Linked DNA regions of Pyrodictium delaneyi. The protein of the gene in region 1 binds, or shares a complex with, the protein of each later gene. Links are inferred from orthologs where the notes say so. Each region holds a gene or a part of one and is shown on either strand. Other genes may lie near its edges. The genes, in order: Pyrde_RS05130, rpl12p, Pyrde_RS02330, Pyrde_RS02335 and rpl7ae.

What was found.
Region 2: Pyrde_RS05130 (region 1) and rpl12p share a complex: the UniProt entries of both Methanocaldococcus jannaschii proteins name them as parts of the 50S ribosomal subunit. The link is inferred for Pyrodictium delaneyi from one-to-one orthologs.
Region 3: Pyrde_RS05130 (region 1) and Pyrde_RS02330 share a complex: the UniProt entries of both Methanocaldococcus jannaschii proteins name them as parts of the 50S ribosomal subunit. The link is inferred for Pyrodictium delaneyi from one-to-one orthologs.
Region 4: Pyrde_RS05130 (region 1) and Pyrde_RS02335 share a complex: the UniProt entries of both Methanocaldococcus jannaschii proteins name them as parts of the 50S ribosomal subunit. The link is inferred for Pyrodictium delaneyi from one-to-one orthologs.
Region 5: Pyrde_RS05130 (region 1) and rpl7ae share a complex: the UniProt entries of both Methanocaldococcus jannaschii proteins name them as parts of the 50S ribosomal subunit. The link is inferred for Pyrodictium delaneyi from one-to-one orthologs.

What each region holds. Positions count from the first base shown.
Region 1 is NZ_CP013011.1:1,001,037-1,006,950, reverse strand. What follows is about bases 1,871-4,848. They hold Pyrde_RS05130 (50S ribosomal protein L6), read left to right. Parts: upstream 1,871-3,068; coding sequence 3,069-3,629; downstream 3,630-4,848. Other genes in these bases: Pyrde_RS05115 (50S ribosomal protein L18), read left to right, coding at 4,828-4,848; Pyrde_RS05120 (50S ribosomal protein L19e), read left to right, coding at 4,093-4,557; Pyrde_RS05125 (50S ribosomal protein L32e), read left to right, coding at 3,629-4,018; Pyrde_RS05135 (30S ribosomal protein S8), read left to right, coding at 2,528-2,929; Pyrde_RS05140 (30S ribosomal protein S14), read left to right, coding at 2,339-2,503. In the rest of the region: Pyrde_RS05160 (50S ribosomal protein L14), read left to right, coding at 1-380; rplX (50S ribosomal protein L24), read left to right, coding at 458-898; Pyrde_RS05150 (30S ribosomal protein S4e), read left to right, coding at 930-1,700; more of Pyrde_RS05145, read left to right, coding at 1,697-1,870; more of Pyrde_RS05115, read left to right, coding at 4,849-5,463; Pyrde_RS05110 (30S ribosomal protein S5), read left to right, coding at 5,463-5,914. UniProt on the Methanocaldococcus jannaschii protein: This protein binds to the 23S rRNA, and is important in its secondary structure. It is located near the subunit interface in the base of the L7/L12 stalk, and near the tRNA binding site of the peptidyltransferase center.
Region 2 is NZ_CP013011.1:138,196-143,872, reverse strand. What follows is about bases 79-2,819. They hold rpl12p (50S ribosomal protein P1), read left to right. Parts: upstream 79-1,156; coding sequence 1,157-1,483; downstream 1,484-2,819. Other genes in these bases: Pyrde_RS00820 (RuvB-like helicase), read right to left, coding at 2,674-2,819; Pyrde_RS00825 (hypothetical protein), read right to left, coding at 1,517-2,314; Pyrde_RS00835 (isoaspartyl peptidase/L-asparaginase), read left to right, coding at 122-1,087; Pyrde_RS00840 (flavodoxin family protein), read left to right, coding at 79-134. In the rest of the region: more of Pyrde_RS00840, read left to right, coding at 1-78; more of Pyrde_RS00820, read right to left, coding at 2,820-4,026; Pyrde_RS00815 (DEAD/DEAH box helicase), read right to left, coding at 4,202-5,677. UniProt on the Methanocaldococcus jannaschii protein: Forms part of the ribosomal stalk, playing a central role in the interaction of the ribosome with GTP-bound translation factors.
Region 3 is NZ_CP013011.1:460,033-465,798, reverse strand. The notes cover bases 1-2,830. They hold Pyrde_RS02330 (50S ribosomal protein L10), read left to right. Parts: upstream 1-814; coding sequence 815-1,846; downstream 1,847-2,830. Other genes in these bases: alaS (alanine--tRNA ligase), read left to right, coding at 2,087-2,830; Pyrde_RS02335 (50S ribosomal protein L1), read left to right, coding at 84-737; Pyrde_RS02340 (50S ribosomal protein L11), read left to right, coding at 1-43. Also shown: more of alaS, read left to right, coding at 2,831-4,840; Pyrde_RS10360 (DUF434 domain-containing protein), read left to right, coding at 4,837-5,577; Pyrde_RS02315 (lipoate protein ligase C-terminal domain-containing protein), read right to left, coding at 5,709-5,766. UniProt on the Methanocaldococcus jannaschii protein: Forms part of the ribosomal stalk, playing a central role in the interaction of the ribosome with GTP-bound translation factors.
Region 4 is NZ_CP013011.1:463,889-469,759, reverse strand. What follows is about bases 2,937-5,871. They hold Pyrde_RS02335 (50S ribosomal protein L1), read left to right. Parts: upstream 2,937-4,044; coding sequence 4,045-4,698; downstream 4,699-5,871. Other genes in these bases: Pyrde_RS02330 (50S ribosomal protein L10), read left to right, coding at 4,776-5,807; Pyrde_RS02340 (50S ribosomal protein L11), read left to right, coding at 3,495-4,004; Pyrde_RS02345 (transcription elongation factor Spt5), read left to right, coding at 2,998-3,492; Pyrde_RS02350 (protein translocase SEC61 complex subunit gamma), read left to right, coding at 2,937-2,982. In the rest of the region: Pyrde_RS02375 (50S ribosomal protein L31e), read left to right, coding at 1-8; Pyrde_RS02370 (translation initiation factor IF-6), read left to right, coding at 192-869; rpl18a (50S ribosomal protein L18Ae), read left to right, coding at 898-1,161; pfdA (prefoldin subunit alpha), read left to right, coding at 1,158-1,604; signal recognition particle-docking protein FtsY, read left to right, coding at 1,773-2,714; more of Pyrde_RS02350, read left to right, coding at 2,782-2,936. UniProt on the Methanocaldococcus jannaschii protein: Probably involved in E site tRNA release. Binds directly to 23S rRNA. Protein L1 is also a translational repressor protein, it controls the translation of its operon by binding to its mRNA.
Region 5 is NZ_CP013011.1:1,998,526-2,004,212, reverse strand. The notes cover bases 1-2,751. They hold rpl7ae (50S ribosomal protein L7Ae), read left to right. Parts: upstream 1-1,061; coding sequence 1,062-1,442; downstream 1,443-2,751. Other genes in these bases: Pyrde_RS10170 (50S ribosomal protein L24e), read left to right, coding at 2,620-2,751; Pyrde_RS10175 (30S ribosomal protein S28e), read left to right, coding at 2,368-2,613; Pyrde_RS10180 (hypothetical protein), read right to left, coding at 1,537-2,280; Pyrde_RS10190 (glutamate--tRNA ligase), read left to right, coding at 1-956. In the rest of the region: more of Pyrde_RS10170, read left to right, coding at 2,752-2,805; Pyrde_RS10165 (DMT family transporter), read right to left, coding at 2,940-3,821; Pyrde_RS10160 (NAD(P)-dependent oxidoreductase), read right to left, coding at 3,827-4,723; Pyrde_RS10155 (SagB/ThcOx family dehydrogenase), read right to left, coding at 4,765-5,586. UniProt on the Methanocaldococcus jannaschii protein: Multifunctional RNA-binding protein that recognizes the K-turn motif in ribosomal RNA, the RNA component of RNase P, box H/ACA, box C/D and box C'/D' sRNAs.

The DNA.
Region 1 (5,914 bases):
ACATACCTGCGGGTCTACAGGTAGGTAGCTATGTACGTGTAGCCGACAATAGTGGCGCCAAGGAGGCCATGATTATAGGTGTCATAGGGTACCATGGCCGTCTACGTAGAATACCACCAGCAACTATAGGCGACATGGTAGTTGTCACTGTGAAGAAGGGTACGCCAGAGATGAGAAAGCAGGTAACACGCGCTATAGTGATAAGGCAGAGGAGGCCATACCGCAGACCCGACGGCACATGGGTAGCCTTTGAGGACAATGCAGTGGTTATCGTCAGCCAGGACGGGTCTCCTAAGGGTAGCGAAATACGTGGCCCTGTCGCCCGCGAGGCGGCGGAGCGCTGGCCAAAGGTGGCCAACATAGCTAGCATAATCATCTAAATCCCTATATTTATCGTCTTGCTAGAACGCTTGCTTATAGCACGTGGACACGACGATGTATGAATGGGTGCGGTAAGATGCGCTGGGTGAAGTCGAGTCAGCCTCGAAAGCAGAGAAAGGCACTCTTCAACGCACCGCTCCATAAGAGGCAAAAGCTCATGGCTGCACCTCTTAGTCCCGAGCTACGTAAGCAGTACGGCATAAGGAGTCTACCAGTGCGCGTAGGCGACGAAGTCGTCGTGATGCGGGGCGACTTTAAGGGTCACAAGGGTAAGGTTGTACGTGTAGACCTACGCCGTATGAGGATATTCATAGAGGGTGTCACGATAAACAATGCACGTGGTGAGCCCCGCTACTATCCGGTGCACCCCTCGAAGGTCATGATAGTGTCTCTGAACCTTGATGATAAGCGGCGCCGCGAGATAATAGAGCGCAAGCGCCGTCAGCGCGAAGTCCAGCTGGCCCTCCTCCGCGGGAGAGAGGGGTCTATAGGGGGCCAGAAGCCTGAGGCCCAGTAGCAGATGGGGACCACGCTAGGGGTGGCAAGGCATGGCTAGAATGGGTGGTCGTAGGCACCTGAGAACATTAGCTGCTCCAAAGTTCTGGCCCGTACGTCAGCGTGCTGGCGTCTTCACAGTAAAACCGTCGCCGGGCCCTCATCCCATAGAGAGATCCATACCGCTACTGATACTTGTGAGAGATGTGCTAGGCTATGCTAAGACTGGCCGTGAGGCTCGTAAGCTTATAGCGGAGGGCCACTTCAAAGTAGATGGTAGAATTAGAAGGAACTACAAGTACCCCGTAGGCTTCATGGATGTAGTTGAGATAGTTGATACCGGTGAGGCCTACAGAGTACTCCCGTACCCTGTACGCTTCTTCACACTACACCCAATACCAAAGGAGGAAGCAAGTTTCAAGCTAGGACGGCTGGAAGACAAGTCTACAGTGAAAGGTGGACATATACAGCTACATCTACACGATGGCCGCAACGTGCTCATACGTGTCTCCGACCCAACGAACCCAGTAGAAGCTAAGGAATACAAGACCCTAGGCACAGTAAAGATATCAATACCTCAGCAGGAGCTGCTAGGTTATGCACCGCTCGATGTAGGTAGCCTGGCCATAGTATTCGGTGGCCGCAACGTTGGCCGTGTAGGCAGGATAGTGTCAATACAGCGCGGCCTTGGACGTAAAGGCAGCATAGTCACGCTTGAGGATGCCCGCGGAGAGAAGCTCCAGACGAGTCTCGATTACGTCTTCGTAATTGCACCGCCCGAGGAAGAGCCCTGGATAAGCCTCCCGGAGGGTGCATGGAAATGAGCTACTTTAGCTATACGCCGGTTGTGCAGCAGCCTACATCCCCGCTTCCACTGTCACAGGAAGAGATAGAAGCTATCAAGAAGCGCTGGGAACAGAACCCTATGGTAAAGCCCCGCCTAGTCAAGGTTACAGTCAACATTAGCGTCGGCGAGTCCGGCGAGAGACTACAGAAGGCTATACGCGTGCTCGAAATGCTAACCGGTCAAAAGCCATCGGTACGAAAGGCTAAGAAGACAATACGCGACTTCGGCATAAGGAAGGGCGAGCCCATAGCAGCCGTTGTAACCCTTCGCCGCGAAAAGGCGATCGAGTTCCTACGCAAGGCGCTCCAGGCTGTTGGCAACAAGCTAAAGGCTAGCCAGTTCGACGAGTTCGGCAACGTAGCGTTTGGCATAAAGGAGCACATAACTATACCAGGTGTACGCTACGATCCAGAAATAGGCGTATTCGGAATGGACGTAGTACTAACCATCGAGAGGCCAGGTTACAGAGTAGCACGGAGGAGGCGTGCACGCAGCAGGATACCACGCCGCCACCGTGTAACAAAGGAAGAGTCTATGGTGCTTCTACACGAGATGTTCGGAGTAGTTATAGAGCCGAGGTAGAAATGCCGGGTCTAGACTCGGGGGTGCCTGGTTATGGGGAAGTATAGGCCGCCTAGAGTAGTAAAGTACGGTAAGGGCGCATACAAGTGTCAGCGTTGTGGCAGCCACGATGCTGTAATAAAGAAGTATGGATTGATGCTCTGTCGCCAGTGTTTCCGCGAGCTAGCAGTTAGTCTAGGCTTCCGTAAGTATATGTGATCAGGCATAGCGGGGTGATACAGGATGGTTATGCTTGATACACTTGCTAACGCGATGGCTGCTATAGTTAACGCTGAGATGAGGGCCAAGCCGGAAGTAGTCATAATGCCAGCGTCGAAGCTGATAGCTAATGTACTCCGCGTCATGCAGCGAGAGGGCTACATAGGTGAGTTTGAATATATAGATGATGGTCGCTGGGGCAAGATACGCGTAAGACTACTAGGCCGTATAAATAAGGCCGGCGTCATTAAGCCAAGATATTCTGTGAAGTACACCGACCTAATCAGAATGCCAGAGTGGCTTCGTAAGTATCTACCAAGCAGGGATATCGGTATACTGATACTGTCGACAAGCCAGGGAGTAATGTCGCATCGCGAAGCACTAGAGCGTAAGATAGGTGGTGTACTGTTAGCATACGTCTACTAGCGGGCATTACCTAATTTTACAGTGTCTAGGCTTGTCGTCAGCCTCCTGGGGTTTGTAGAAGCATCTGTGCGGGAGGTAGTGGCGTTACAACCTCATGCTCATCGCTACATCTACATGCAGTAAAGGGGTGTGCGGCAGGATGGCTAAACTTGTACATATAGCTGAGGAGGTGCCTATACCAGAAGGTGTAGAGGTAAGTGTAGATGGGTTAAAAGTTACTGTCCGAGGTCCCAAGGGGGAACTAACGAGAGACTTCTCGCATGCACGCGGTGTGATAATAAGGGTCGACGAGGACGAAGAAGGTAAGAAGGTAGTAGTTGAGGCATACTTCGCCAATAGGAGGCTTAAGGCACTAGTGGGTACAATAGCAGCTCACATAGAAAACATGATTACTGGTGTAACTAAGGGCTTCAGGTATAAGCTAAAGATAGTGTTCTCACACTTCCCTGTAACAGTTAAAGTGCAGGGTGACAAGGTAGTCATAGAGAACTTCCTTGGCGAGAAGGCGCCGCGTGTTGCTAGGATAATGCCGGGCGTTACGGTAAAGGTCCAGAAGGACGATGTCATTGTTGAGGGTATAGATATAGAGGCTGTAGGCCAGACAGCGGCCAACATAGAACTCGCTACAAAGGTTAAGGATAAGGACAGACGTGTTTTCGTAGACGGTATATACATCTATGAAAAGGGGGTGGCTGAGTAATGGAGCGTGGCAAAGATATAGAGAGGCTGCTTAGAGTAAGGCGTTTGCTGAAGTCCAAGAAACCTGAGTTCCTACGTACACTATGGTGGAAATTCCCCAAGTTCAAGAATGACCCGAAGTGGCGTAAACCAAAGGGTATAGACAATCCTATGAGGCTACGGCTGAAGGGTAGACCTCCAGTAGTGGATGTCGGGTACCGAGCACCAGCAGCAGTACGTGGACTACACCCTACTGGGCTAGAACCTGTACGTGTGAGCAGTCCCTCAGAGCTAGACAGGCTGGACCCGTCAAGACACATAATATACATAGCGGCGGGAGTCGGGCTGAGGAAACGTCAGCAGATACTAGAGAAGGCGCGTGCTAAGGGCTTCCGTGTAGCAAACGCATAAGCACCTCTTTCTTATACCGGGGTGATTGCTCTCCGAGGTCAGGGAGCTGGGAGAGGCTGCGGGGTGGCCTAAGAATGGCTCAGGATTTGTCCATGCAGCGTAGACTCGCGGCAGAGATACTGGGTGTAGGCGAGTCGAGGATATGGATAGATCCTTCCAGAATAGACGATGTAGCTAGTGCCATCACTAGGGAAGAGGTGCGCCGCCTAATCAAGGAAGGCGTGATAAAAGTCAAGCCTAAGCACAGCCCCTCTCGGGGTCGCTGGCGTGAGAGGCACGAGGCCAGGAAGAAGGGCAGGCACCGTGGCTACGGTAGACGGAAGGGCGAAGCCTCGGCGAGGCGTGACCCCAAGGAGGAATGGATGCACCGGATACGTAAGATGAGAAGATACCTCCGCTACCTTCGTGACCATGGTGTAATAGACAGGAGGACCTACAGAAAGCTCTACATGTGGGCTAAGGGCGGAATGTTCCCAACATTTGCGTCGCTCAAGAGATGGCTAGAAGAACACGGATACCCTACAAGCGTCCGCAAATAGAACTTTCTCATAATACTCAATACTCTTCTTTGATTCCCATACTCCTAACAATCCTCCTACCCGTCTGGTATAGTCTGCTTATAAAGCTCGGTTGGCTAGTTAAACCTCTTTATGCTAGCCTTTGTGTGCTCCCCTTGTTTACGTAATGGGCTCAGGGTGTGGTAAGGTAACAGAGGGAAACTGTGCCCCTCTCTACGATTTGTATTTATTAAGGGAGTGTGGGGTTGCGCTTCTCCGCACCGGGTACGCGGTTAGGGCCGGTGGACTGTCATGGCTCATGGACCAAGATACAAGGTGCCGAGGAGGCGGCGTAGGGAGGGTAAGACCAACTACTATAAGCGCTACATTATGGTACTCTCTGGTAAGCCCAGGCTAGTCGTTAGGAAGACTAACAAGTACATCTGGGTTCAGGTAATCATTGCTAAACCTCAAGGCGATGTAACAGTTGCTGCGGCTCATAGCAGAGAGCTCGTGAAGCGTTATGGTTGGCTAGGCGGAACGAAGAACACCTCGGCAGCCTACCTCACCGGTATGCTTGCTGCCCTGCGCGCCCTCAAGGCGGGTATAGACTACGCGGTACTCGACATAGGGCTACACAGGCCAGTACGCGGCGCTAGGGTCTTTGCTGCTCTCAAGGGAGCTGTCGATGCCGGACTAGAAGTGCCACACAGCGAAGAGATATTCCCGGAGGATTACAGGATACGAGGCGAACATATAGCCAAGTATGCTGCTATGCTTGCCCAGGAGAACCCAGAGCTTTACGAGCGCAGATTCAGCCTATACCTCAAGAGAGGTCTACGCCCCGAAGATCTGCCTAAGCATTTTGAGGAGGTTAAGAGTAAAATACTAGAAGACTACCGTGATGTTGTTGAGAAGGTAAAGGCTGCTAAGGAGGCTGTTGCGTGATGAGCCTCTCGCCTTACGAGCTCGAGCAGGAATGGAAGCCACGTACATTCGTAGGGAGGTTGGTAAAGGAGGGTCGTATACGCAGCCTCAGCGAGATATTTGAGCGTAACCTGCCGATACTCGAGCCCGAGATAGTGGACTACTTGATAGGCCCAGAGCTAAAGAGCGAGACTGTTGACGTAAGACTGGTACAGAAGATGACTGACGCTGGCCGCATAAACAAGTTCCGCGTAGTAGTCGTCATAGGTAATGAGAACGGCTTTGTAGGCGTAGGCCAGGGCAAGGCTCGGCAGCTAAGGCCAGCAATAGAGAAGGCTATACGCAACGCCAAGCTCAACATAATACCCGTGCGGCGTGGGTGCGGTAGCTGGGAGTGTCTCTGTGACCAGCCACACAGCGTACCCTTCACAGTACGCGGTAAGAGTGGTAGCGTAGAGGTGGTCCTCAAGCC
Region 2 (5,677 bases), 860 kb from region 1 along the record:
GCGAGCATGCTGGCAGCGAGCCCTGGTACCGGCTTGATGTACGGGAGCGCGTGGCAGATCTTGTAGAGGAACTCCGGAAGATTGCGGAGGAGGAGAAGGAGAAGGCGAGGGAGACGAGACCATGGCTTCTATAACTGTTTATGGGCCAGTCCGGCTCGGCGATCCTGCAGTCATTGTGCATGGTGGAGCTGGGGGCTGGCGTGGTATAAGCAGGATTGAGGAAGTTCTCGGTGCTGTTAGAGCCGGAGCTGCTGCAGGTCTTCATCACGCCAGGAAGGGTGTACTTGAGGCGGTTGTCGAAGCTGTCGCTGCATTAGAGGACAGTGGCGTACTTAATGCTGGTATTGGCAGCGTACTCACATATGATGGACGCGTGGAAATGGATGCTGGAGTTATGACTGACGCTACGCAGGCTGGCGGCGTTGCTGTGGTAACGTATCCACGTAATCCGGTGCGTCTAGCCGCGTATGTAGCGAGAGAGCTTCCTCACGTGCTGCTAGCTGGACCCGCTGCGGATGAACTCGCACAGCGGCTTGGGCTGGAGAAGCACCCAGGTCCCAGTCCACGTGCCCTTGAGCGATGGAAGACGCTTAGAGAGAAGCTGCGTAGCGGCGAAGGCCCCAGCTGGGCTCGAGTGATACATGAACTCTATGGCGACACTGTAGGGGCTGTTGTTCTATCTGCCGGAAGGCTTGCCGCATCAGCTAGTACCGGCGGCATAGTTCTGAAGCACGCAGGGCGTATAGGAGACTCGCCAGTACCTGGCGCCGGGTTTTACGTGGAGCGTGGCGTTGGAGGCTGCTCTGCGACGGGAATTGGTGAGACGATTCTCCTAGGACGCCCCTGTGTTTACGCTGTTGAGCTGATCGCGGAAGGTGTACCCGTCGAGGAGGCTGCACGAGCCGCTGTGGCCCGTCATACCCAACTCTTCGGCAGTGATAATTTAGGTATAATAGTTCTCGATGCAAAGGGTTATGCTGCTGCCGCTATGAATACCCAGGGTATGCCCATAGCTGTTGCAGGACAGCTTAAACCTAACGTGGAGCCTCTGATGCTGTGGGGAGGTGGCGGGGGAGCGGAAAGATAAAGAAACCCACCCGGGCCTGGAGGCGGGCTGGGTAAGAAAGCTTAGAGGATGGGCTGGAGGAGTCGCGCAATGGAGTACATCTACGCTAGCCTTGTGCTATATGCAGCTGGTAAGGAGATAAACGAGGAAAACCTCAAGAAGATACTCGAGGCCGCTGGCGTAGAGGTAGACGAGGCCCGCGTGAAGGCTGTAGTAGCTGCCCTCAAGAACATCAACATAGATGAGGTAGTGAAGTCCGCCACAGCTATGCCGGTAGCACCAGCTGCTGCACCAGCAGCGGCACCTGCTGCAGCCGAGGAGAAGAAGGAGGAAGAGGAAGAGAAGGCTGAGGAGAAGAAGGAGGAGGTAAGCGAGGAGCAGCTAGCAGCAGGCCTCGAGAGCCTCTTCGGCTTCTAAAGGGGCCCGCTGACTTACTAGGAGGATTTTAGGCTACGTGTTTTTGTTCAACTGGAATCTTTTCCTCTTCAATTCTTCCATTAATGCTTCTTTCGCCTCTTTCAGAGCTTGGCCTATGTACTCTGCATAATCTATTTTAGGTGGCTGTGTGTCGTCCCGAAGAAGACTCTCTTGGACTTCTATATAGACTCTATTGTGTATCTGTGGTAAACTTGTCGTGGAACCTATACCTTCAGCGAACACTTCAGGAAGCAGAGTACATGGCTTAATTATTTCCCAGTATATATATCCCGCAGTTGCATATGCAAAATCAGAGCCTTTTGAAGAGTAGTAATCAAGCATGGCCTTCTCCATAGCATCGAGTACGTAGAAGGAAGCTACAAAGCCAGGTAACCTTGCTGCTTGCTCCTCTATACTCAGTTCGCGGAGTTTTGACGCTAAAGGTCTCCCGAGGCGTACAGAGTAGGCTAGGACCCAGCCGGGTACAAAAATGCCCGGAGATAGGTCATGGAATAGCTTAACCACTAGAGTCTTTATTTCACCATTAAAGAAGGTTACCACTCCCATGTCGCGGCCTGCATGCTCCACAATTTCCTTTATTTCTGTACAGATGGGCTTACTTACGCTCTCTCTGCAGTAGTCCTCCCATATTAACCATAAGCTAGAGAGCCGAGTAACAGCTGCCGTGTATACTACGGCTAAGTCTAGGACATCCTTTTCCTGTACAGCTTGTATGACTTGTGTAAATTGCTCACTAGGAAGCTTAGCAATATCTTCTAAGAAGTTCTTAATGTATTCTGCATACTTACCATGCATCGAACTTATTACCATAACTGCACCATTCCCTCCCCACTTACGAGTAATACATTACAAGCAACATGCATGTTTTACGACTGAACCATACAATTACGTTACATTACATTTATCAGTAGCTCACTGTGCAAGTATGACTGACTAATAATACAATACTTTTAATGAGGATATTCCGCTAATTTCATACGTCTCTTCATGAGCTAGGTGTCTCGACTTTCTAAACCCCTCTTCAATACCACTCCCTATAAAGAGTGTTCGCTATCGATAGGTAGGATACGATACATCCCCGAACGAGCGTCGGCAAAGTAGTAGAATGAAAAGACAATAATTACTACTGAGTTATGTTAATGGAAGAAGGCTGAGCCATGGAAGTGCTCTTACTTTAGCAGCTTCTCTTCGTACTGCTGTATGTATTGCACGCTTTCCCGGAGGTCGACAAAGTACTTTGCAGCCTTTTTTACATCTTCTACGGTCACCTTGGTCCTGCCCTCGCGTTCTGCAAGTATACGTGCTGGCTCCATGAGCTGTACTGCATAGCGGAGACTACGCTCCACACCCAGTCTGGTTAGTTCTTCGAGAGCATCATCGCTGAGCGGTATCTCTTCCTCGTCAGCACGTATCTTTAGTATCTCACGTATCTCCTCAGCTGTGTAGGGTCTTGTCCTTATTATGAGGAGGCGGTCTAGCAGATCTAGCGGTATTCCATGCGGTGCTTCTATGTCGGTACCCCTTATCTTGGTCATGCCCCGGTTAGTCGCGAGTACTAGTATCGGGGCTAGCTCGCTCTCCATAGCTCTTGTCAGGAAGCTGAACGCCTCTATGTCGAGCATATGAGCATCGTCTATGAAGAGTACGCCGGGCACAAGCTCGGCACGGCCCTCGTTTACTAGCTTCTTTACCTCTTCGTCAACACGCTGGCGCACATCGCTTGGTATCTCTCTTGTTATTGGCATGCCTAGGAAACTTGCTACCGCCGCCCGCTGGGCTGCGTAAGCCACGTCTAGGTCGTGTAGTGTCAACATGTGGACTATCTCCTTGTCCTTCTTTACTGACCCGCTCGGCTTCTCTACGCATCTATATGCCGATATGTCATAGCGACTCTCACTACATAGACGGCCTACCTTGTGAACTTCACCTGTCTCGGCGTCTATCCATATCACGTCACCGCGGCGGACTCGTAGCTGGAGGAGTTGGACCGCTATCTCTTCACCTACGCGCAGCTTCAAGCTATCATCGGTAGTCTCTAGAACTATCTCTGCTTCACGGGGCACCTTCACGTAGGGGTTGAACGGGTGCTTCACGTAGGCTATGCGGAGCTGCTTAACTGCGCCCTCGTATACTGTTCTCCGTTCGCGGAACCTCACGCCTATTGACTTACGCAGAGCCTGCATGAGTACTTCCGTCTTCTTTAGCTCGCTACTGTATATCTCTGAACCACTCATGGCTACGAATGGTGTATCCTCGCCTAACTCCTTGGCTATGCCTACTGCTATGGCTGTCTTCCCGGTTCCGCTTGGACCTACTATCAATACACCACGACCAGCCATTTTGCCTTCACGTATCATTTGGACTACTATGCCTGCTGCTTCGCGTGCCTCTGTCTGGCCAACCATACCGTCAGCTACGAATTTGGCGTGACCGTTCTCGTCGAGGCCTAGCCCCCTGATGTGGCTGTGTGCGCCGACCCTTCTGGTCTCCTTTACTGGTTTTACCTCCTTTATTGCTGCCATACTCTTGGCACCCATTGGAACGCGGCTTCAACCCGCTTCTACAAAAAGCTTTCTCACCCGAGGCTGTGCCCCTAGGCATTGTCCCGTAGGGCTCGGTCAGCGAAGCACAGTCACAGCCCCTCGCCGCCCCTCCGAGGGGCTCAGACACTGGCGGTCTCCTCACAGCCGCAGAGAGTTATCCGCTGAGGTAGTCTAGTATACTCCTCTGCCCTCTCCGTCCATCAGCGCTGAGCTTCTCCTTGGAGACCCTATGCTCTCTACGTGCTGAGCGTTGTGCCTCAGCTAGTGCCTGGCGGGCACGCTCCTCGCCGAGGCCACGGAGGAGCTGAGCAAGCTGCTCGGGATTAAGCCCAGCCAGGTCGCTAGGGCTGCGATATCCTGCCTCGTAGAGGCGGCGTGCACGTACCCTGCCTATTCCTGGGAGCTTTACAAGCTCTACTAGCTCCTCCTGGACGCCATGCTTCACCATTACTGTCAGTTTGTCTAGGTAAGCTGCTGCGGGATGCCCAGTAACCCTAGCCAGCTGCGCCATGGAGTATACCAGCCATGCGGAAGTCTCTACCACACCACGGAGGTCGCCAGGATCTATCCCATACTTCGCTAGGATAACGTCCTCTGGCTTCTCCATCACCCAGTCTAGCAGCATATCAGCAGTATAGAGGGCTTCAGCTGCTACAGCTATATCGGCTTCACCTACTTCCTCGTAAGGGGTGAAGCCCAGGTCCTCTAGCAGCTGCTCGGCCTCCATCTCTAGAGCTAGGTGTAGCCCCCGGGGCGGCCTTATTCGCGTCGCATCGGGGCTCCACAGGGCTAGGAATAGGAGCCTCTCAAGCGGCGGCCGCTCGCTATGAAGCGCCTCTAGCCCACGTAGCATCCTATGCCCGGTAAGCGGGTCTATATAGAGCTCCGCCACCCGCCGCCCTGTCTCAGTTGCTTCCACCACGTCGCCGACACGGTCTATGAAGCCGTACTCGCTCAGAGTCCAGGATATCCTGTCTATCTCTTCGAGAGGTGGGCCTACTTGAACCGTATAGAGCGTCCTCTCGAAGACACGGGCTACCTCAGCTACCGTGGCCACGCCTAGGCTCGAGACTACTGCAAGCACTTGACTTCGCAGAGCTGCCTCAGAGACGAGCTTAGAGACTATGGGCTCAAGCTCGCCCTGCACGTAGCCTATGAGCGCCTCCCAGGCCTGCTCCTGGGTCCTCGCGATTATCACTGCCTCGCCTACCGGGTCAAGGCCCGGCCGGCCAGCACGGCCAGCGAGCTGCTTATACTCAGAGACCTTTATCGGCTCAGATCCCCTGCCCGGCCGGAAGCGGTAGAGGGTATCGACTACAACCCGCCGGGCAGGAAGATTGACCCCTGCCGCGAGCGTAGGCGTTGCTACTAGCACGCGTAGTACACGGGCACGGAATGCCTTCTCTACTACGTCTCTCTGGTAGCTAGCGAGTCCTGCATGGTGGAAGCCTATTCCCAGACTGAGTAGCCTAGCGAGCTTCTCGTTGAGTTCCCGGTGCTCCTGGCGCTCGCGTAGGATGCTGACATAGGGCCCCGCCGCGCCGCCAGGGTCTAGGAGGCGCCGTACCTCGCTATCGTTAGCTGCTGCCGCCGCTAGTTTCTCTGCCAGCTCTACAGCCTTCCGGCGCGA
Region 3 (5,766 bases), 540 kb from region 1 along the record:
CGCTGTCCTCTCAAAGTATGAGGAGGAGTGGGAGAAGGCTTAGACCCCTCCCCTGCTAAGCCGGGCTGCCTGGGGTGGCGAGAGTGTCGTTTATACCCCGTGATGCGGTAGAGAAGGCAGTTAGAGAAGCTATAGAGGCGAGTCCGCGGCGTAACTTTAAGCAGTCAGTGGATCTTATAGTCGTAATGCGTGATGTTGACCTCAAGAGTCCACAAGGACGCATAAGGGAGGTAGTCTTCCTGCCATATCCGCCAAATAAGAAAGTGAACATATGTGTGGCAGCTGATGGCGATATGGCGGTGAAGGCTCGCGAAGTTGCCGAAAGAGTTCTAACGAAGGAAGAGCTACAAGGGCTTGTGGGCAACCGTAAGGCTGCCAAGAAGATAGCTGAGTTCTGCGACTGGGTGCTCGTTCGTACAGACCTAATGCCCCTAGTTGGTAGGACCTTGGCTCCGGCTCTGGGTCCGCGTGGCAAGATACCCATACCTGTGCCACCTAATGCTAACATAGTAGACTTCGTTAAGAGGTACCGTGCAGCGGTAATGCTGAGGATGAAGGACCAGCCGCAGGTGATGTGCCGCGTCGGAACAGAGGATATGAAGGTTGAGGAGATAGTAGAAAACATATACAAGGTGCTTAATACGCTAGAGGGTAAGCTGCCGAACGCTAGGAACAACATAGCGAGAGTCATAGTCAAGACTACTATGGGTCCACCTGTCGAGGTCATGCTGCGCTAAATGCTTGCCTAGATGCTAGTCATTGTCTTTCCCATACCGTACTGTAGATGTCTCCCAATCAGGAGGTGTATCATAGGATGAGTGTTGTCCAGGCTCATATGCGGCGTATACCAGAGTGGAAGATAAAGGAGGTAGAGGAGCTAACCGAGCTGATCAAGAACCACAAGGTCGTAGCTATTGTCGACCTATCTAAGACGCCGACAGCTCAGCTGCAGCGTATACGCCGGAAGATAGAGCGTAAGTTCGGCGACAAGGTAGTACTTAGGGTAGCCAAGAATACACTCTTCAGGCTAGCCCTTAAGAGAGCTGGTATAGACCCTTCCCCGCTCGAGCCTTACCTGACTGGGACTAACATGTTCATATTCACTAACCTTAACCCGTTCGAACTCGCACTAGCCCTTGACAAGATATATGCGACCAAGCCTGCCAAGCCCGGCGACATAGCACCTACAGAGATAGTGCTTCCTGCGGGTGATACTGGCTTCAAGCCTGGCCCGATAATGAGCGTCTTCGGTAAGCTACGTGTACCGATACGTGTCCAGGGAGGCAGCATCTGGATAGCTAAGGATACTAAGGTTGCCAAGCCAGGCGATGAAATATCGCCAGAGCTAGCGTCCATACTTCAGAAGCTAGGTATTGAGCCAATAATAGTGAAACTCAAGATAAAGGCGGCCTATGAGGATGGTGTTGTAATTCCGGCTGACAAACTGATACTGGACCTAGAAGCATACCGCCGTGACGTGGCTCAAGCGCATCTAGCAGCGCTCATGGTGGGTGTTGAGATAGCGTACCCAGAGCCACAGGTGCTAGAGCTAGCTATACCTCTAGCAGTGAGGCGTGCGCTAGCAGTAGCTGCTGAAGCGGGCTACGTGACGCCAGACAACGCCGAGTATGTGATAGGCCTGGCTGTGGCTAAGGCTCTAGCAGTAGTAGCAGCACTCGGAGATACAGCCAAGGAGCTAGGAATAGATATCCAGGTGGCGGCACCAGCTGCTGCGCCTGCTGCCGAGGAGAAGAAGGAGGAAGAAGAGAAGGAAGAGGAGGAGAAGAAGGAGGAGGTAGGCGAAGAGCAGCTAGCAGCAGGCCTCGAGAGCCTCTTCGGCTTCTAGAGACCCCTATACCAATCAAGCATCTGGGAACTCTTTTCAATCCATACCCTATATTGCTTAGCAATCTCTTAGCCATCCATTATCCTGTTTCTTTATGTTGGATATCGCTTGGCTAAGCATGTGGCGCGCTTGTCTTGTGCTAGTTCTGGTGCTTACCCTCTACAGGCTAGAGTCTAGTCTTGCTTGAAGTCTAAATAGTAGCTATTCATGCCCGCTCTATCCCCTGGGGGTTTGGCGGTATTGCAGGCTGACCCGAAGGAATACCAGCTGGAGTTCTTCCGGGAAAAGGGCTTCACTAGGCGCCGGTGCCATGTAGGCGGCGAGTACTTCTGGACTCTTAATCCAGAGCAAGAACACTGCAATGATGCGCCATGTGTTGAGTACTATTTCTGGAACCTTCCGAAGAAGGTTAACGATCTCAGCGTAGCTGAGGCTAGGAGGAAGTTCATCCGGTTCTTTGAGAGAAACGGCCACGAGTTCATAGAGCCTAGGCCCGTAGTAGCTCGGTGGAGAGAAGATCTCTATCTAACTATTGCAAGTATTGTCGTCTTTCAGCCTCACGTGACCAGCGGTGTTGTACCGCCGCCTGCCAACCCTCTCGTGATAGTTCAGCCGAGTATAAGATTAGAAGACATAGACAATGTAGGACTCACTCTAGGTAGGCATCTCACCAGCTTCGAGATGGGCGGGCATCACGCCTTCAACTATCCAGACAAACATGTATATTGGAAGGAGGAGACAGTACGCCTGGCCTTCGAATTCTTCACAGAAGAGCTCGGCATACCGCCGGAGCACATAACGTTCAAGGAATCTTGGTGGGAAGGCGGTGGTAATGCCGGGCCAAGCTTCGAAGTAACAGTTGGCGGTCTCGAGCTAGCAACACTAGTATTTATGCAATACCGCGTAACCGATGGAGGATATGAGCCGATACCCCTTAGAGTAGTAGATACAGGGTATGGTATCGAGCGTTTAGCGTGGTTCACGCAGAAAGTACCTACAGCATTCCACGCTATATACGGCAGTTTACTAGACGAATTCTACAAGCTTCTCGGCATAGAGCCTGCTCCACGTAATCTGCTCTGGGCAGCTGCACGTGATGCTGGCAGACTAGATCCTGAGAACCCAGAGAGCATAAAGAGATTTTATGAGAGAGCTGCACGTGATGTAGGTCTCGAGCCTAGCGAGGCCGAGAAGCTGCTACGCCGTGAGGCAGCGGTATACGCGTTACTGGACCATAGTAAGACCATAGCATTAATGCTAGCCGATGGCATCGTGCCGAGTAATACTGGCGAGGGCTACTTAGCTCGGCTAGTGATTCGGCGAGCTATCCGGCTGATAAAGAAGCTCGGCAGTGATGTTAGCCTCGTAGAGCTTGTCGAGAGACAAGCCCGATTCTGGGGCAATGACTACTACCCACAAATGTTGCGTAACATAGACTACATACTGAAGGTCACTAGGATAGAGGAGGAACGGTATAGAAGAAGCCTAGAGAGGGGTCTACGCGAGGTCACAAGGCTTCTCCGACGTAAACGCAGCCTAAGCCTTGACGACCTCATAGTGCTCTATGACTCTCATGGTTTGCCACCCGACATGGTTGCCGAAGCAGCTGCAAAGCTCGGTGTAAAAGTGGATGTTCCGCATAACTTTTACGCAATAGTTGCCGAGCGTCATGGTGCTAGCGGTGGTATAGCTAGACGGGCTGAGCATCCCAGCCTCCCACAAGACGTAGTTGGGTGGCTCAAGGGATTCCCGGCGACGGAAAGACTGTTCCATCAGAATCCCTATCTGCGTGAATTCAACGCCAAAGTTCTTGGTGTAAAAGGTGTCTATCTGGTCTTAGACCGTACAGCATTCTATCCTACAGGCGGCGGACAACTGCATGACACTGGCGTTATACGTCTATGTGGCGAGGAATACCAGGTAAAACGTGTAGAGAAGGTTGGAGATGTTATAGTGCATGTGCTTGACCGTGAGCCCAGAAGTAACTGCTCCGAGGCTTGGGGCCGGATAGACTGGGAGCGCCGCTACCGGCTAATGAGACACCATACCGGTGTACATGTGATACTGGGTGCCGCTAGGCGTGTTCTAGGAGAACATGTATGGCAGGCAGGCGCCGAGAAGACACCAGAGAAAGCACGCCTTGATATAACTCACTATGAGACTCCTAGTCCCGAGGAAATACGAAGGATAGAAGAGCTAGCCAATAGAGCTATACTAGAACGCATTGACGTAGAGACAAAAATAATGGATAGAAATGAGGCCGAGAAACTCTACGGATTTAGGCTATATCAAGGTGGCGTTCCAATGACTCCTAAACTGCGTGTAGTAAAGATAGGCGATTGGGATGTAGAGGCGTGCTTTGGCACACACGTGGCCAATACTGCCGAGATAGGTGCAGTGAAGATAACACGCGTCGAAAAGCTACAGGATGGGGTCATACGTCTAGAACTTGTAGCTGGGAGCGAGGTTGCTCGTTATGCCTCAGAGCTTGAGGAGCGTGTAAACCGCGTAGCTAATATAGTGAGTGGAAGTGTCACGGAGCTCGAGAAGCGTGTAGAGAAGCTAATACGTGACTACAACAATACTCGGCAGAATCTCAACAAGCTTCGGAGATATATAGTCGAACAATTAGCCGAGAGGATCAAAAAGGAACCATTGACCATAGACGGTATTAGGATATATGTTGTTAAAGATAAACTGCCGCTCCATGATCTATACCAGGAGCTAACCAAATTACTAAGCCAAGAAGATCCTGATGGCATTACAATTGCGCTAATACCCGTGGAACAAGGATTAATGGTAGAGATTGGTGCAGGCTCCTCTGCATCAAGACGAGTTAATCTGCGTGAACTAGCCAGACTATTAAGCAACAAAGGCTTCCGGGGTGGAGGCAAGCCAACGCACATCAATATGCTAGCTAGGAATGTCGATGAGAATGAAGTACTAGAAGTAATTATATCGGCTCTACGTGAACTAATTAAGGAAAAACCATAGGGGGAGTCCGTATATCCCAGCTAGATATCCCGCTGGATGCATTCTATGATCTTTTCTTTCTACTGACTCGTGGATATCCGCGAGGCGAAGCACTAGAGTTAGTCAAGCGTAAGTATGGCCTCTCTAGGCGAGAGGCCATACTTTTGGCTAGATGTATACATTCCGAGAATGTCTCTAAACTAGTCAAAAATAAACTTGTAATACCCAGAGATCTATTTAATGCTAAACTTGTAGTTGATGGGTTTAATCAGCTAGCCACCATCTATGCAGCCCTTATGGGTGTTCCCGTGTTTGTCTGTAGTGATGGTCTAACACGTGATGCTTTACTTTCGGGACCCCGCCTTGTCATAGAGAATATTAGAACCCTGGCAGGTATTCTTGCGGATGTTTTACGTGCTATAAAACCAGGTAAGGTGGTCATTGTCCTAGATAGCCAGCCTAGTCATAGTGGTGACGCTGCAGCGTTTCTCCGTAGAAGCCTCAATGGTCTTAACGCTCTAGTCGAGGTATCAAGAACAGCAGACAAAAGAGTAATAGAATATGCGTTGGCCGGGTATGTTGCAGCGAGTAGTGATATAGCAATAGTAATGAAGGTTGGTAAGGTATTCGACTTAGCAGGTTTTGCGATCAGAAAGACACTATCACAGAGAGCTAAGGTAAACATTATACCCCAGCTGCTAGAGACTCTACACAGCCGGTGGTGCGTGAAGAGAGGCGGCGGGAAGAAGGGCCCGTAGCCTAGCCAGGATAGGGCGCCGGCCTTCTAAGCCGGTAGTCCGGGGTTCAAATCCCCGCGGGCCCGCCATCACGGGCCCTCAGCTCTCTCGCCCGCCGCCTCCCCATAATTATGTGGCAGCGCCTTGATTTGCTACAGTCTACATAGCTCATGGTATAATTCTATAAGTGAGCTAGTCAATTGTCCCCAT
Region 4 (5,871 bases), 540 kb from region 1 along the record:
AGAGTTAGAAATTGATATTTAGATTGCTATTTTCCGATACACCCTTACAAGGCGAAAAGTACTCGTATGTAATGAACTCGGTTCCAGGACCCAAGGTTCTCTAGTTTCAGCCCCTCATACGGGATCCTCTTTAAGGTAGACAGTTCTAATTACCTCTCCACGTCTAGCCGGTGATATACTGGGGACGCTGATTGATAGAGTACATGAATGTCCATGGGAACCCCAATATAGGTGTCTACATATTTGCTAACAACAGCATAGCATTGGTGCCTCCAACGATTACTGAGAAGGATAAAAAGAAGATAGCCGACATTCTTGATGTAGAAGTCATAGACGTCAAGATAGCAGATATGATAATCAATGGTGTAATGGTGGCTGGTAATGATAAGGGGTTGTTGTTGCCAAGAATAGTAAAGCCTGAGGAATATGATAGCCTACGGGAGTATATAGGTGATAAGATACGGCTAGAGATCCTTGAAATACGTCAAACTGCTCTCGGAAACTTGATAGCTGCCAACAATTATGGAGCATTCGTATCACCAACGATAGATAAGTCAGCTATCGAGAAAATTAAACAAGTCCTGGGCGTAGAGACTGTATATCAGCGTCATTTGGCGGATATTCCCACAGTAGGCTCTATGATTGTTGTAACTAACCGTGGTGGTGTTGTGCATCCGGGCGTAAGTGACGAGGAGATCAAGGTCCTGGGCAACGTGTTTCGTGTAGAGTTCGCCACAGCTACTGTAAACTTTGGCCTTTACTTTGTAAAGGCAGGGCTTGTCGCGAACGATAAAGGTGCACTGGTAGGCGATGAAACTACTGGTCCCGAGCTTATGAGGATTCAGCAAGCCTTAAGACTCGGGGGCTGAGCCGGAGGGTCTAGATGGGGGCTGCGGTATGGGCGACGTGAAGTTCTACCTTGTTGAGGGTAAGATGCTGATACGTCCACATAAGATGCCGGAGTGGTGGAAGTTTAGGAAATATGTAAGAGCGCTAAAGCCAGAGCACGCTGTAGAGAAGGTGTTGTCGGAGCTGGGTAGCAACCATAAAATAAAGAGGTATCATATCAAGATAGAGCGTGTCGTTGAAGTACCAGCCGAGGAGGTGCCTGACCGCAGCCTAGTAGCCCTAGCCAGCCTCACTAGGTGGATTAAACCTTGAGTACACAGCAGACTATAACCCTTGAAGAGGCTATTGAGCAGCTGACTCTTCTCGAAAACCAGATAAAACAACTCCAAACTGCCACAGCGGAACTCGAAAGTAGACTAATCCAGCTCTCAGCGGTTGAAGAGGCGCTTATGAATATACGTAATGGTGCAGAAGATGCGCTAGTACCGCTGGACTCTAGGGGCGGAGTATTAGTACGTGCATCCATAAAGCCTCTTGAAAAGATATTGGTACATGTCGGTCTAGACTTGTTCGTAGAGGTTCCTCACGAGAAGGCATTGAAATTCATACGTGAGGAAAGAGCATCTACGTCAAAGCTGTTAGATGCGTACCAAAGGGAACTTGCAAAGCTTACCCAGTATTATGCTGCTCTCCGCTCTGCTGTGGAACAGTCTCTCCAGGCTGGCATGGCGCAGACACGCCAACGGCAACAGTAGCTATAGTGGGGCTCTCCCTTTCTACCGGTTGCTTGCATTCATTAACTAATTTAAACATCTTGGGCTCACTAAGTTTCCTTGTATCCAGCCCTTGTTTATCGCTCAGCCGGCCCGGCTATAGAGACGCTTAGCTATATACAATGTTAGATAAACCGGAGGTTGTACCGTATGGTATTTAACAAGCTTAAAAAGGCGTTGAAAAAGTTTGTAGATAACGTCGCCGAGGTCGTCGCTACCAAGGAGATAAAAGAGGAGGAATTGGAACCAATACTAGAAGAGCTCGTAATCAGTCTAGCTGAGAGTGATGTGGCGTTTGAGGTTGCTGAAGAGATAGCTGCAAAGCTTCGGGAGAAGCTTGTAGGTAGTAAAGTGCCGAGATTCAGCGATCTACGTAGCCACGTAGTTAAGACTTTAGAAGAAGCTATTGTGGAAGTACTTAGCCGGGGTTATAAGCGGTTGGATCTTGTTGCAGAGGCGTCTAGGCGTTCACCTGAAAACCCGCTGAGAATAGTATTCTTCGGCGTCAACGGTGTAGGCAAGACTACTACCATAGCTAAGTTTGCTTATATGTTTCGTAGCCAGGGTGTAACGCCAGTAATTGCGGCTGCTGATACATTTCGTGCTGGCGCTCAAGAGCAATTACGTAAACATGCTGAGAAGCTCGGTGTACCGTTTATTGGCGGGCGATATGGTGCTGATCCTGCAGCAGTAGTCTATGATGCCATAGAGTATGCACGGGCTCGCGGCTACCGTGTTGTATTGATAGATACTGCTGGACGCTTGCACACAGATAGAGACCTTATGGAGGAGCTGCGTAAGATAACTAGAGTGGCTAAACCAGATTATCGTGCTCTAGTGGTTGACGCCCTTACGGGTAACGATGCTGTTGAGCAGGCTCGCTTCTTTGACGAGGCGGTGGGCATAGATTTCATAGTAATGACTAAGGTTGATGCAGATGTTAAGGGTGGTACAGCACTTAGTGTTGCTGCTGTGACCGGTAAACCCATTCTCTTCATGGGCGTGGGACAGAGCTATGAAGACTTGGAGCCTTTTGAACCGCGTCGCTACGCGGAAAAGATACTAGCAGAGCTAAAGCAGGGAGAGACCTGATAGCCCCGAGGTGTGGCAAAGCTTACATTTCTAGCTCTGTATAGCCCTGCTACGTGGGGCCAGCGCTATGGCTGTAAAGGAGAAGGAGAGCATTATAGACTATATGAAGGCTACTCTGCACGAGTGGAAGCTTATCCTCCAGCGTGTAGAGAAGCCAGACAAGATAGAATATATACAAGCAGCCAAAGTAATATGGCTGGCCATACTTCTCGTAGGCTCCGTAGCCTATGTCATACACTTTGTAGCTACATCGCTTCTAACTGGATAATAGTGGGGGAGTGAAATGGAGCAGCAAGAAGATAGCGCGGTGCAGCGTAAGCCGTCTGTACAGCCACGTCTTTACGCCGTTAGGACTGTTGCCGGTAGAGAATTGGACGTGGCGCTTATTATAGAGCAGCGTGTCCGTGACGAGAACATACCAATATATTCCATCATAGTGCCGTCGCAGATACGAGGTTACGTCATAGTTGAAACTCCTGCAGCATTCCACGCTGCTAACGCTATACAAGGTATAAGGTATGCTAAGGGTGTGGTACCTGGAGTATTGCGTTATGATGACGTAGAGAGGCTGCTAAAGCCGGAAGCAGTAGTCGAAACTCTCAAGCCTGGAGACGTTGTGGAGATAATCTCTGGGCCGTTCCGCGGCATGAAGGCGCAGGTTGTTCGAGTGTTGCCGGGTAAAAATGAGGTAGTTTTAAATGTGCTAGAGGTTGAGTACCCGCTTCAAATCACGGTACCAGGTGACTCGGTGAGGCCCGCTAGGGAGCGAGGGAGCTAGCAATGGGCATGATTAGGGTCATCAACGTCAAGGTTAAGGGGGGCGAGGCTTCCCCAGCCCCACCTCTAAGCGACTCCTTGAAGAAGGTTGGGCTAGATGTAGAGAAGGTTGTAGAGGAAATCAACAAGCTTACTGAGAGATATAAGGGATTCGAGGTACAAGTGAAGATAATAGTTGACGAGGATACTAAGGAGTACGAGATTGAGGTAAAGCCGCCAACAACTACGGAGCTACTGCTGAAAGCGGTGGGTGCTAAGGAGCCTTCCGGTGATCCGATGCATCAGAAAATAGGTGATTTACCATTTGAGAAGATAGTTGAGATAGCCATAATGAAGAAGCCTGCACTCACAGCCAAGACCCTCAAGGCGGCTGTCAAGACCATATTGGGATCTGCTAGGAGCATAGGTATAACTGTCGACGGCAAGGATCCTAAACAGGTCACGCGGGAAGTCGAGGAGGGCGTTTACGACGCTGTCCTCTCAAAGTATGAGGAGGAGTGGGAGAAGGCTTAGACCCCTCCCCTGCTAAGCCGGGCTGCCTGGGGTGGCGAGAGTGTCGTTTATACCCCGTGATGCGGTAGAGAAGGCAGTTAGAGAAGCTATAGAGGCGAGTCCGCGGCGTAACTTTAAGCAGTCAGTGGATCTTATAGTCGTAATGCGTGATGTTGACCTCAAGAGTCCACAAGGACGCATAAGGGAGGTAGTCTTCCTGCCATATCCGCCAAATAAGAAAGTGAACATATGTGTGGCAGCTGATGGCGATATGGCGGTGAAGGCTCGCGAAGTTGCCGAAAGAGTTCTAACGAAGGAAGAGCTACAAGGGCTTGTGGGCAACCGTAAGGCTGCCAAGAAGATAGCTGAGTTCTGCGACTGGGTGCTCGTTCGTACAGACCTAATGCCCCTAGTTGGTAGGACCTTGGCTCCGGCTCTGGGTCCGCGTGGCAAGATACCCATACCTGTGCCACCTAATGCTAACATAGTAGACTTCGTTAAGAGGTACCGTGCAGCGGTAATGCTGAGGATGAAGGACCAGCCGCAGGTGATGTGCCGCGTCGGAACAGAGGATATGAAGGTTGAGGAGATAGTAGAAAACATATACAAGGTGCTTAATACGCTAGAGGGTAAGCTGCCGAACGCTAGGAACAACATAGCGAGAGTCATAGTCAAGACTACTATGGGTCCACCTGTCGAGGTCATGCTGCGCTAAATGCTTGCCTAGATGCTAGTCATTGTCTTTCCCATACCGTACTGTAGATGTCTCCCAATCAGGAGGTGTATCATAGGATGAGTGTTGTCCAGGCTCATATGCGGCGTATACCAGAGTGGAAGATAAAGGAGGTAGAGGAGCTAACCGAGCTGATCAAGAACCACAAGGTCGTAGCTATTGTCGACCTATCTAAGACGCCGACAGCTCAGCTGCAGCGTATACGCCGGAAGATAGAGCGTAAGTTCGGCGACAAGGTAGTACTTAGGGTAGCCAAGAATACACTCTTCAGGCTAGCCCTTAAGAGAGCTGGTATAGACCCTTCCCCGCTCGAGCCTTACCTGACTGGGACTAACATGTTCATATTCACTAACCTTAACCCGTTCGAACTCGCACTAGCCCTTGACAAGATATATGCGACCAAGCCTGCCAAGCCCGGCGACATAGCACCTACAGAGATAGTGCTTCCTGCGGGTGATACTGGCTTCAAGCCTGGCCCGATAATGAGCGTCTTCGGTAAGCTACGTGTACCGATACGTGTCCAGGGAGGCAGCATCTGGATAGCTAAGGATACTAAGGTTGCCAAGCCAGGCGATGAAATATCGCCAGAGCTAGCGTCCATACTTCAGAAGCTAGGTATTGAGCCAATAATAGTGAAACTCAAGATAAAGGCGGCCTATGAGGATGGTGTTGTAATTCCGGCTGACAAACTGATACTGGACCTAGAAGCATACCGCCGTGACGTGGCTCAAGCGCATCTAGCAGCGCTCATGGTGGGTGTTGAGATAGCGTACCCAGAGCCACAGGTGCTAGAGCTAGCTATACCTCTAGCAGTGAGGCGTGCGCTAGCAGTAGCTGCTGAAGCGGGCTACGTGACGCCAGACAACGCCGAGTATGTGATAGGCCTGGCTGTGGCTAAGGCTCTAGCAGTAGTAGCAGCACTCGGAGATACAGCCAAGGAGCTAGGAATAGATATCCAGGTGGCGGCACCAGCTGCTGCGCCTGCTGCCGAGGAGAAGAAGGAGGAAGAAGAGAAGGAAGAGGAGGAGAAGAAGGAGGAGGTAGGCGAAGAGCAGCTAGCAGCAGGCCTCGAGAGCCTCTTCGGCTTCTAGAGACCCCTATACCAATCAAGCATCTGGGAACTCTTTTCAATCCATACCCTATATTGCTTAGCAA
Region 5 (5,687 bases), 1.0 Mb from region 1 along the record:
GCCGCTATCCTCACCCGCTAGTCGGCGATCGCTACATCGTCTGGCCTACCTACAACTTCGCAGCCGGCGTTGATGACTGGCTAATGGGTGTAACACACATACTCCGTGCCAAGGAGCATATGCAGAACACGATCAAGCAGAAGTACGTATACGAGTACATGGGCTGGAAGTATCCACACGTTGTACACTTTGGACGCTTAAAGCTTGAAGGCTTCATAATGAGCAAGTCCGCACTAAAGCAGCTCCTTGACCAAGGCGTCAGCAGTGGAATAGACGATCCACGATTTGCGACTATAGCTGGTCTAAGGAGGCGTGGAATAACAGCTGAGGCTATAAGGAAACTAATACTAGATGTAGGCGTTAAGTACACTGATGCAAGTATAAGCTATACCAACCTAGCTGCCACAAACCGCGTGATAGTAGACCCCACAGCTCGTAGAATAATGGCAGCCATACCGCCGACGCCAATGATTATAGAAAACTTGCCATGGGAGAAACGCGAATTTGAAATACCCTATCATCCGTCGGGCAAACTAGGTTCAAGAAGAATAAGCCTAGAAGGACCAACAGCAACAGTCTATATATCGCAGAGCGATAAGAAGCTACTAAAGAAAGGCAGTATTGTAAGGCTCATGGAGGCTTTCAATGTAGAAATAGTAGACATTGAAGGAGATAAGATAAGAGCTAGATTCCATAGCCTCGGCCTAGAGGATGCGCGTAAGCACCGGGCCCTTATAATACAGTGGATCCCGGGCGACGCATCGCTCCAAATAGAGCTCCTAGTACCTGAAGGTCTAGACCTAATACAGCGACGCGGGATAGTAGAGCAGGCAGCAGCAGAACTAAAGCAAGGAGACATAGTGCAGCTAGTACGCATAGGCTTCGCAAGAGTAGACGCTCTGGAGACGGAAGACGGGTCCGTGAGGAAAGTAGTAATGGTATTTGCGCACGAGTAACCGCCTGAAGACAAGGCCCGCTAGTTTTGTAAACCCTAGCAGTAGTGGCTCCTCTACACGCCCAGATACCTGGGCGACGACCAGGCACCGGGAGGAGGATGAGCCATGAGCAAGCCCTTCTATGTAAGGTTCGAGGTACCCGAGGAGCTAGCTGAGAAGGCATACCAGGCACTCGAGATAGCTAGGAAGACTGGTAAGATAAAGAAGGGCACCAACGAGACAACCAAGTGTGTAGAGCGTGGCCTTGCAAAGCTAGTACTCATAGCTGAGGACGTAGATCCGCCAGAGATAGTGGCGCATCTACCACTACTATGCGAGGAGAAGAAGATACCCTACGTATACGTGCCCAGCAAGAAGAGGCTAGGCGAGGCAGCAGGCATAGAGGTGGCAGCAGCAAGCGCATGCATCATAGACCCCGGCGAGGCCAAGAGCCTAGTCGATGAGATAGTAAAGGCTGTAAATGAGCTAAAGGCTAAGGCTGCCTAACCTTAGATACATCTGCCTATAGAGAACACATCTATGAAATAATTTTTGCTGTCAGAAACACTAGTTCCGTTTTATAGAGACTTGATAGAGAGTTCTACCTTGTCCTAGTGGATTCGGGGATGCATGTAGACACTTCTGCATTGAAATCGCAGCTCCTGCACGTGTAGCGTAAGGTATAGCGCATACACTTCTCCGTAGGCTTCACAGCTATATCCTTGACTACAGTTTCACCGCATGGGCATGAGAGTAGGTCTATATAGGAGACGACGCCACCTACGGTGCTCTCAGTACGCAGCCTAGCCTTTATGCCTAAGTTAGCTAGCTCCTCCACGAGCCAGTTGAAGTAGGCTATAGTATGTGGTTTCATGCGGCTAGCTAGCTTCTTGGCTGATTGAGTGTATATTATGTAATCGGACGCGGCGGCATAGCTTAGTGAGTCGAGTGCAGCCTGAAGCATATCTGTTATGGTTGCATGGTATGCTGTAAACTGGTTAAACAGTGATAGTGCGCCTATACGTGCCAGTACATCGGCGTCAAGTACTATCATCGTGTACTGGGATGAGGGCGAGCGTAGGTGTACATCCTCTGCTTCTTCTAGCACCTTGCGTACATGGTGGGCTATGTGGTGTGGGAGTTTATCAATCATAGTGGTAACGCGAGGATAGCTGTAGGCTAGAGCGGCTACGGCGGCTGTCTCCTCGCTGCAGTTTTCAAGCCCGCATAGCTTTGCTGCATAGAACGCCGTGAGAACAGCATGGTGTGGAACTCCAGAGAGTAGCTCCTCGGGGTTTATGCCGCGTATCCTAGAGAGGGCGTGGACAACAGCTTCGCGTACCATGTAGAACGCCCCCAGAGGCGAGGGTTGTTGGGGGCATTGTGTTTTATAGCCCGCTTTCGCTAGGGGCTCTGCGGGGGCTAGAGAGGCTTGAGCCAGCGCAGGGACAAGGACTTCAACATTATCGAGGAGATAGGCTTCCCCGCCGAGGTCATACAAATAATAGGCCGTACCGGAGTACACGGTGAGGTCATACAAGTGCGCGTGCGTGTGCTTGAGGGCCGTGACAAGGGTCGCGTGCTGACGCGTAACGTCCTCGGCCCTGTAAGGCTAGGCGACATAGTTATACTAAGAGAGACTGAGCGTGAAGCCAGGAGGCTAGGTAGGAGGAGGTAATAGGCCATGCCGGTAGTACACAGTTGTACTTACTGTGGTCGCGAGATAGAGCCTGGTACTGGCCTAATGTACGTGAAAAACGACGGCTCGATACTATGGTTCTGCAGCAGCAAGTGCCTCAAGCTATGGAAGATGGGCCGTGATCCCCGTAAACTAAAGTGGACAAAGCACTACACAAGACTGCGCCACTAACTATTACATTGCCGGCCCTGGCCAGCGACACTGTGTTATAGGCATGTTTTTGTCCTCCCTGGTAGTCGTACGGTCAGTCGGCCTTGCATCTTCCCTAATACGCTATTACACAGAGTTATGATTGTGGTTTCATGCTAAATGCTTGCAAGTATAAGTGCTATTGTTATCAATGCGCCGCCTAGTAGTAGCCGTGGCTCAATATGCTCCTTTGCCACTGGGGCGACGACGAGCTGCGTCGTTATAGGCGAGAGTGCTAATCCTATGGCTACAATGCTCGCAGGCATGAGTGAAAGAGCCACGAGGAATGCTAGTGCACCTACAACATAACCTAGTAGCGAGCTCGCCACAATCTCTACTGCTATATAGCGAGCGTCTTTCCATAGAAGTATCGGGCGGAGGAGTACGAGGACTGTGAATACTGCTCTAGCACTTGCTACGCTTAGATAACCGGCCCGGTCCAATGCGGCCTGGTACGCATACATGCTAGCCCCCCATATAAGGGAAGTTGCTATGGCAGCAGCTATGGCGGATAATCTATCCCGGTGGGGTAGTGCTAGCCTTCCTCCTCTGCTGGTGGACACAGTCCATATTCCTACTAGTGCAAGTGCTGCGGCGAAGAGGACGCTTACGCCAGCCTCGCCCCGGATATAGTCGTATAGGCTAGTCCATATCACGAATAGATATGAAATAGGCATGGCTATACTTGCACCAATACGGCTAACACTATAGACGAAGAGGCCATCGCCTAGAATGGTGCCAAGAACCCCGCCTAGCCATACACCGAGTTCGAACACAGGGTCGAGCCAGGGTGTAGTTAGCGGAAAGCCCTCGTAGGTGTAGGCAAGCGGTATTGTTGCAAGGGCGGCGACGAGCATCCGCCATCCATTAAAAGCCCAGGGGTCTACGCGCCTCACTTTCAGCGATGCCCTACTAACTATGGCGGGAGCTAAGCTCCATGCTATAACCGCCACTAGTATAGCGACGAGCCCCTTGAATTCCATAAAAGCAGGCACCATGTAGGCTAGTCCCTGCCTTTCCTATTCCTACTCCTAGCAAGCTCTGCGAGGAAACCTGCAAGTGATGGGTAATCTTCCTCGCCTTGCCCCATGAGTGTCATCAAGGCGTAGTGGTTAGCCACAGCGGCAGCTACACCGCCTGGCAGCCCCGCGTCGGTTAGAGCCTCGAACGCGTACCTTGCGTCCTTCCCGGCTAGTCTGGCGACAAAGCTCGCCTTTCCACGAGGCCATAGTCTCTCGCCATACCGCTCTACTATTGTCTTAATCCATGTCCTACCCAGAACCTCTCTTGCAAATAGATCAGCACTAAGTCCGTAGGACTCAACTAGCGCGAATGCTTCTCCGAGCCCAGCTATTATGGAGAGGAATGACAAGTTGAAGGCCAGCTTAGCAGCGGCAGCCCTAGGAGGCTCGCCGAGGTAGACGACGTCGCCTAGGTCGCGTAGATGCTTAGTATTGCACACCCTTTCCCCGGCTCTCGAGCTACATAATATGACTAGGCTGCCCTCGAGCGCATTCCGAGGATTTCCCGCAACAGGAGCCTCTACATAGATGCCGCCAGCACGCGACACTATGCTGTCTGCTACAATGCTGTGCCGGGGTGTAACTGTCGCGTGATTAAATACAATCTTGCCAGTTAGCGGTTTTGTAGCTACACCGTTGCTCCCTGATAAAACCTCGAGCGAGGCCTCGTCATCAGATACAACTATGTGTATGAACTCACATGCATCGGCAGCTTCGCGAGGTGAGGCGACAACTTCGGCCCCAAGCTCTTCTGCGAGAACCTTAGCCCTGGACACTGTGCGGTTCCAAAGAACCAGGCTATAGCCTTTCTCGGCAAGCCTCCTCGCCATAGCTGAGCCCATGCGCCCCAAGCCGAGAACAGCTATACAACCAGACATCCCGGATCTCCTCCCGAGGGCTTGGTTAGAGAGGCACTGCTTCATAACCGCTTCCCGATAGGCATGATAGCTATGGGTATCTCAATGTAGCAGTCTACGCTAAGTAGTCTACATAGTTCCTCGTCGTAGAAGGCACCGACAACAACGGTAGCTAGTTTCAGCGCTTCAGCTACTAGGTACACGTTCTGAACTACTGTCCCAGCGTCGAGGTGGATGTAGCGATAGGAGCGGGCTGCATACTTGCTAGCGGTCCTAGCATAGACAGCTGTAATTAGTAGCGCAGCTGGGGCCTCGACAATGTGCTCTTGGCCAAGTGCTATAGTCGAGAGGATGTCCATGTAACTCCCACTTCTAAGCAGGCAGAGAGAGTGAGTAAGAGGAATGTAATGGTAAAGGCCGGGTTCGAGGCCTTCAACGCGCTCTGCAACTAGATAGGCTTCTACCGGTTGTAGGCCTCCGGCACTAGGGTAGACTCTTAGAGGCCAGTCGCCGTCCCACCCCCGTATACCTACAGCATGGTATAGTATTGTAGAAATTTCTAGAAGGCTTAGTGGCTCGGGACTGTAGCTTCTTCGGCTCCTGCGCAGCCTTATAGCGGAAAGAGTGTCTACACCGCTATGCCTGAGGGGTTCCGGCAACTCTACACGGTTAGAACAGTAGTACTGTTTGAAGAAGCCTGGCCAGCTGACAGTCGGGCTATCCATGTAGGCATCTTTTTCTATCATCGTAGCATAATGGTAGAGAGCGGCTACATCTTCATGCTTCTCCATCTCGGCTACGCCACGTAGGAATAGCCTCCGCGCACCCTCGCCTAGCCGTGCCATAAACGATCTAACAGCTCTACATACATCGTCTACAAACACTAAGGCCACCCCAAGACTCTATCACAGGCCCAGTAAAGACGCTAGACGATACCGTATACCATGTACTAAGAGTGTCCTCTTATAGCCCTCCCAGCAGCCCT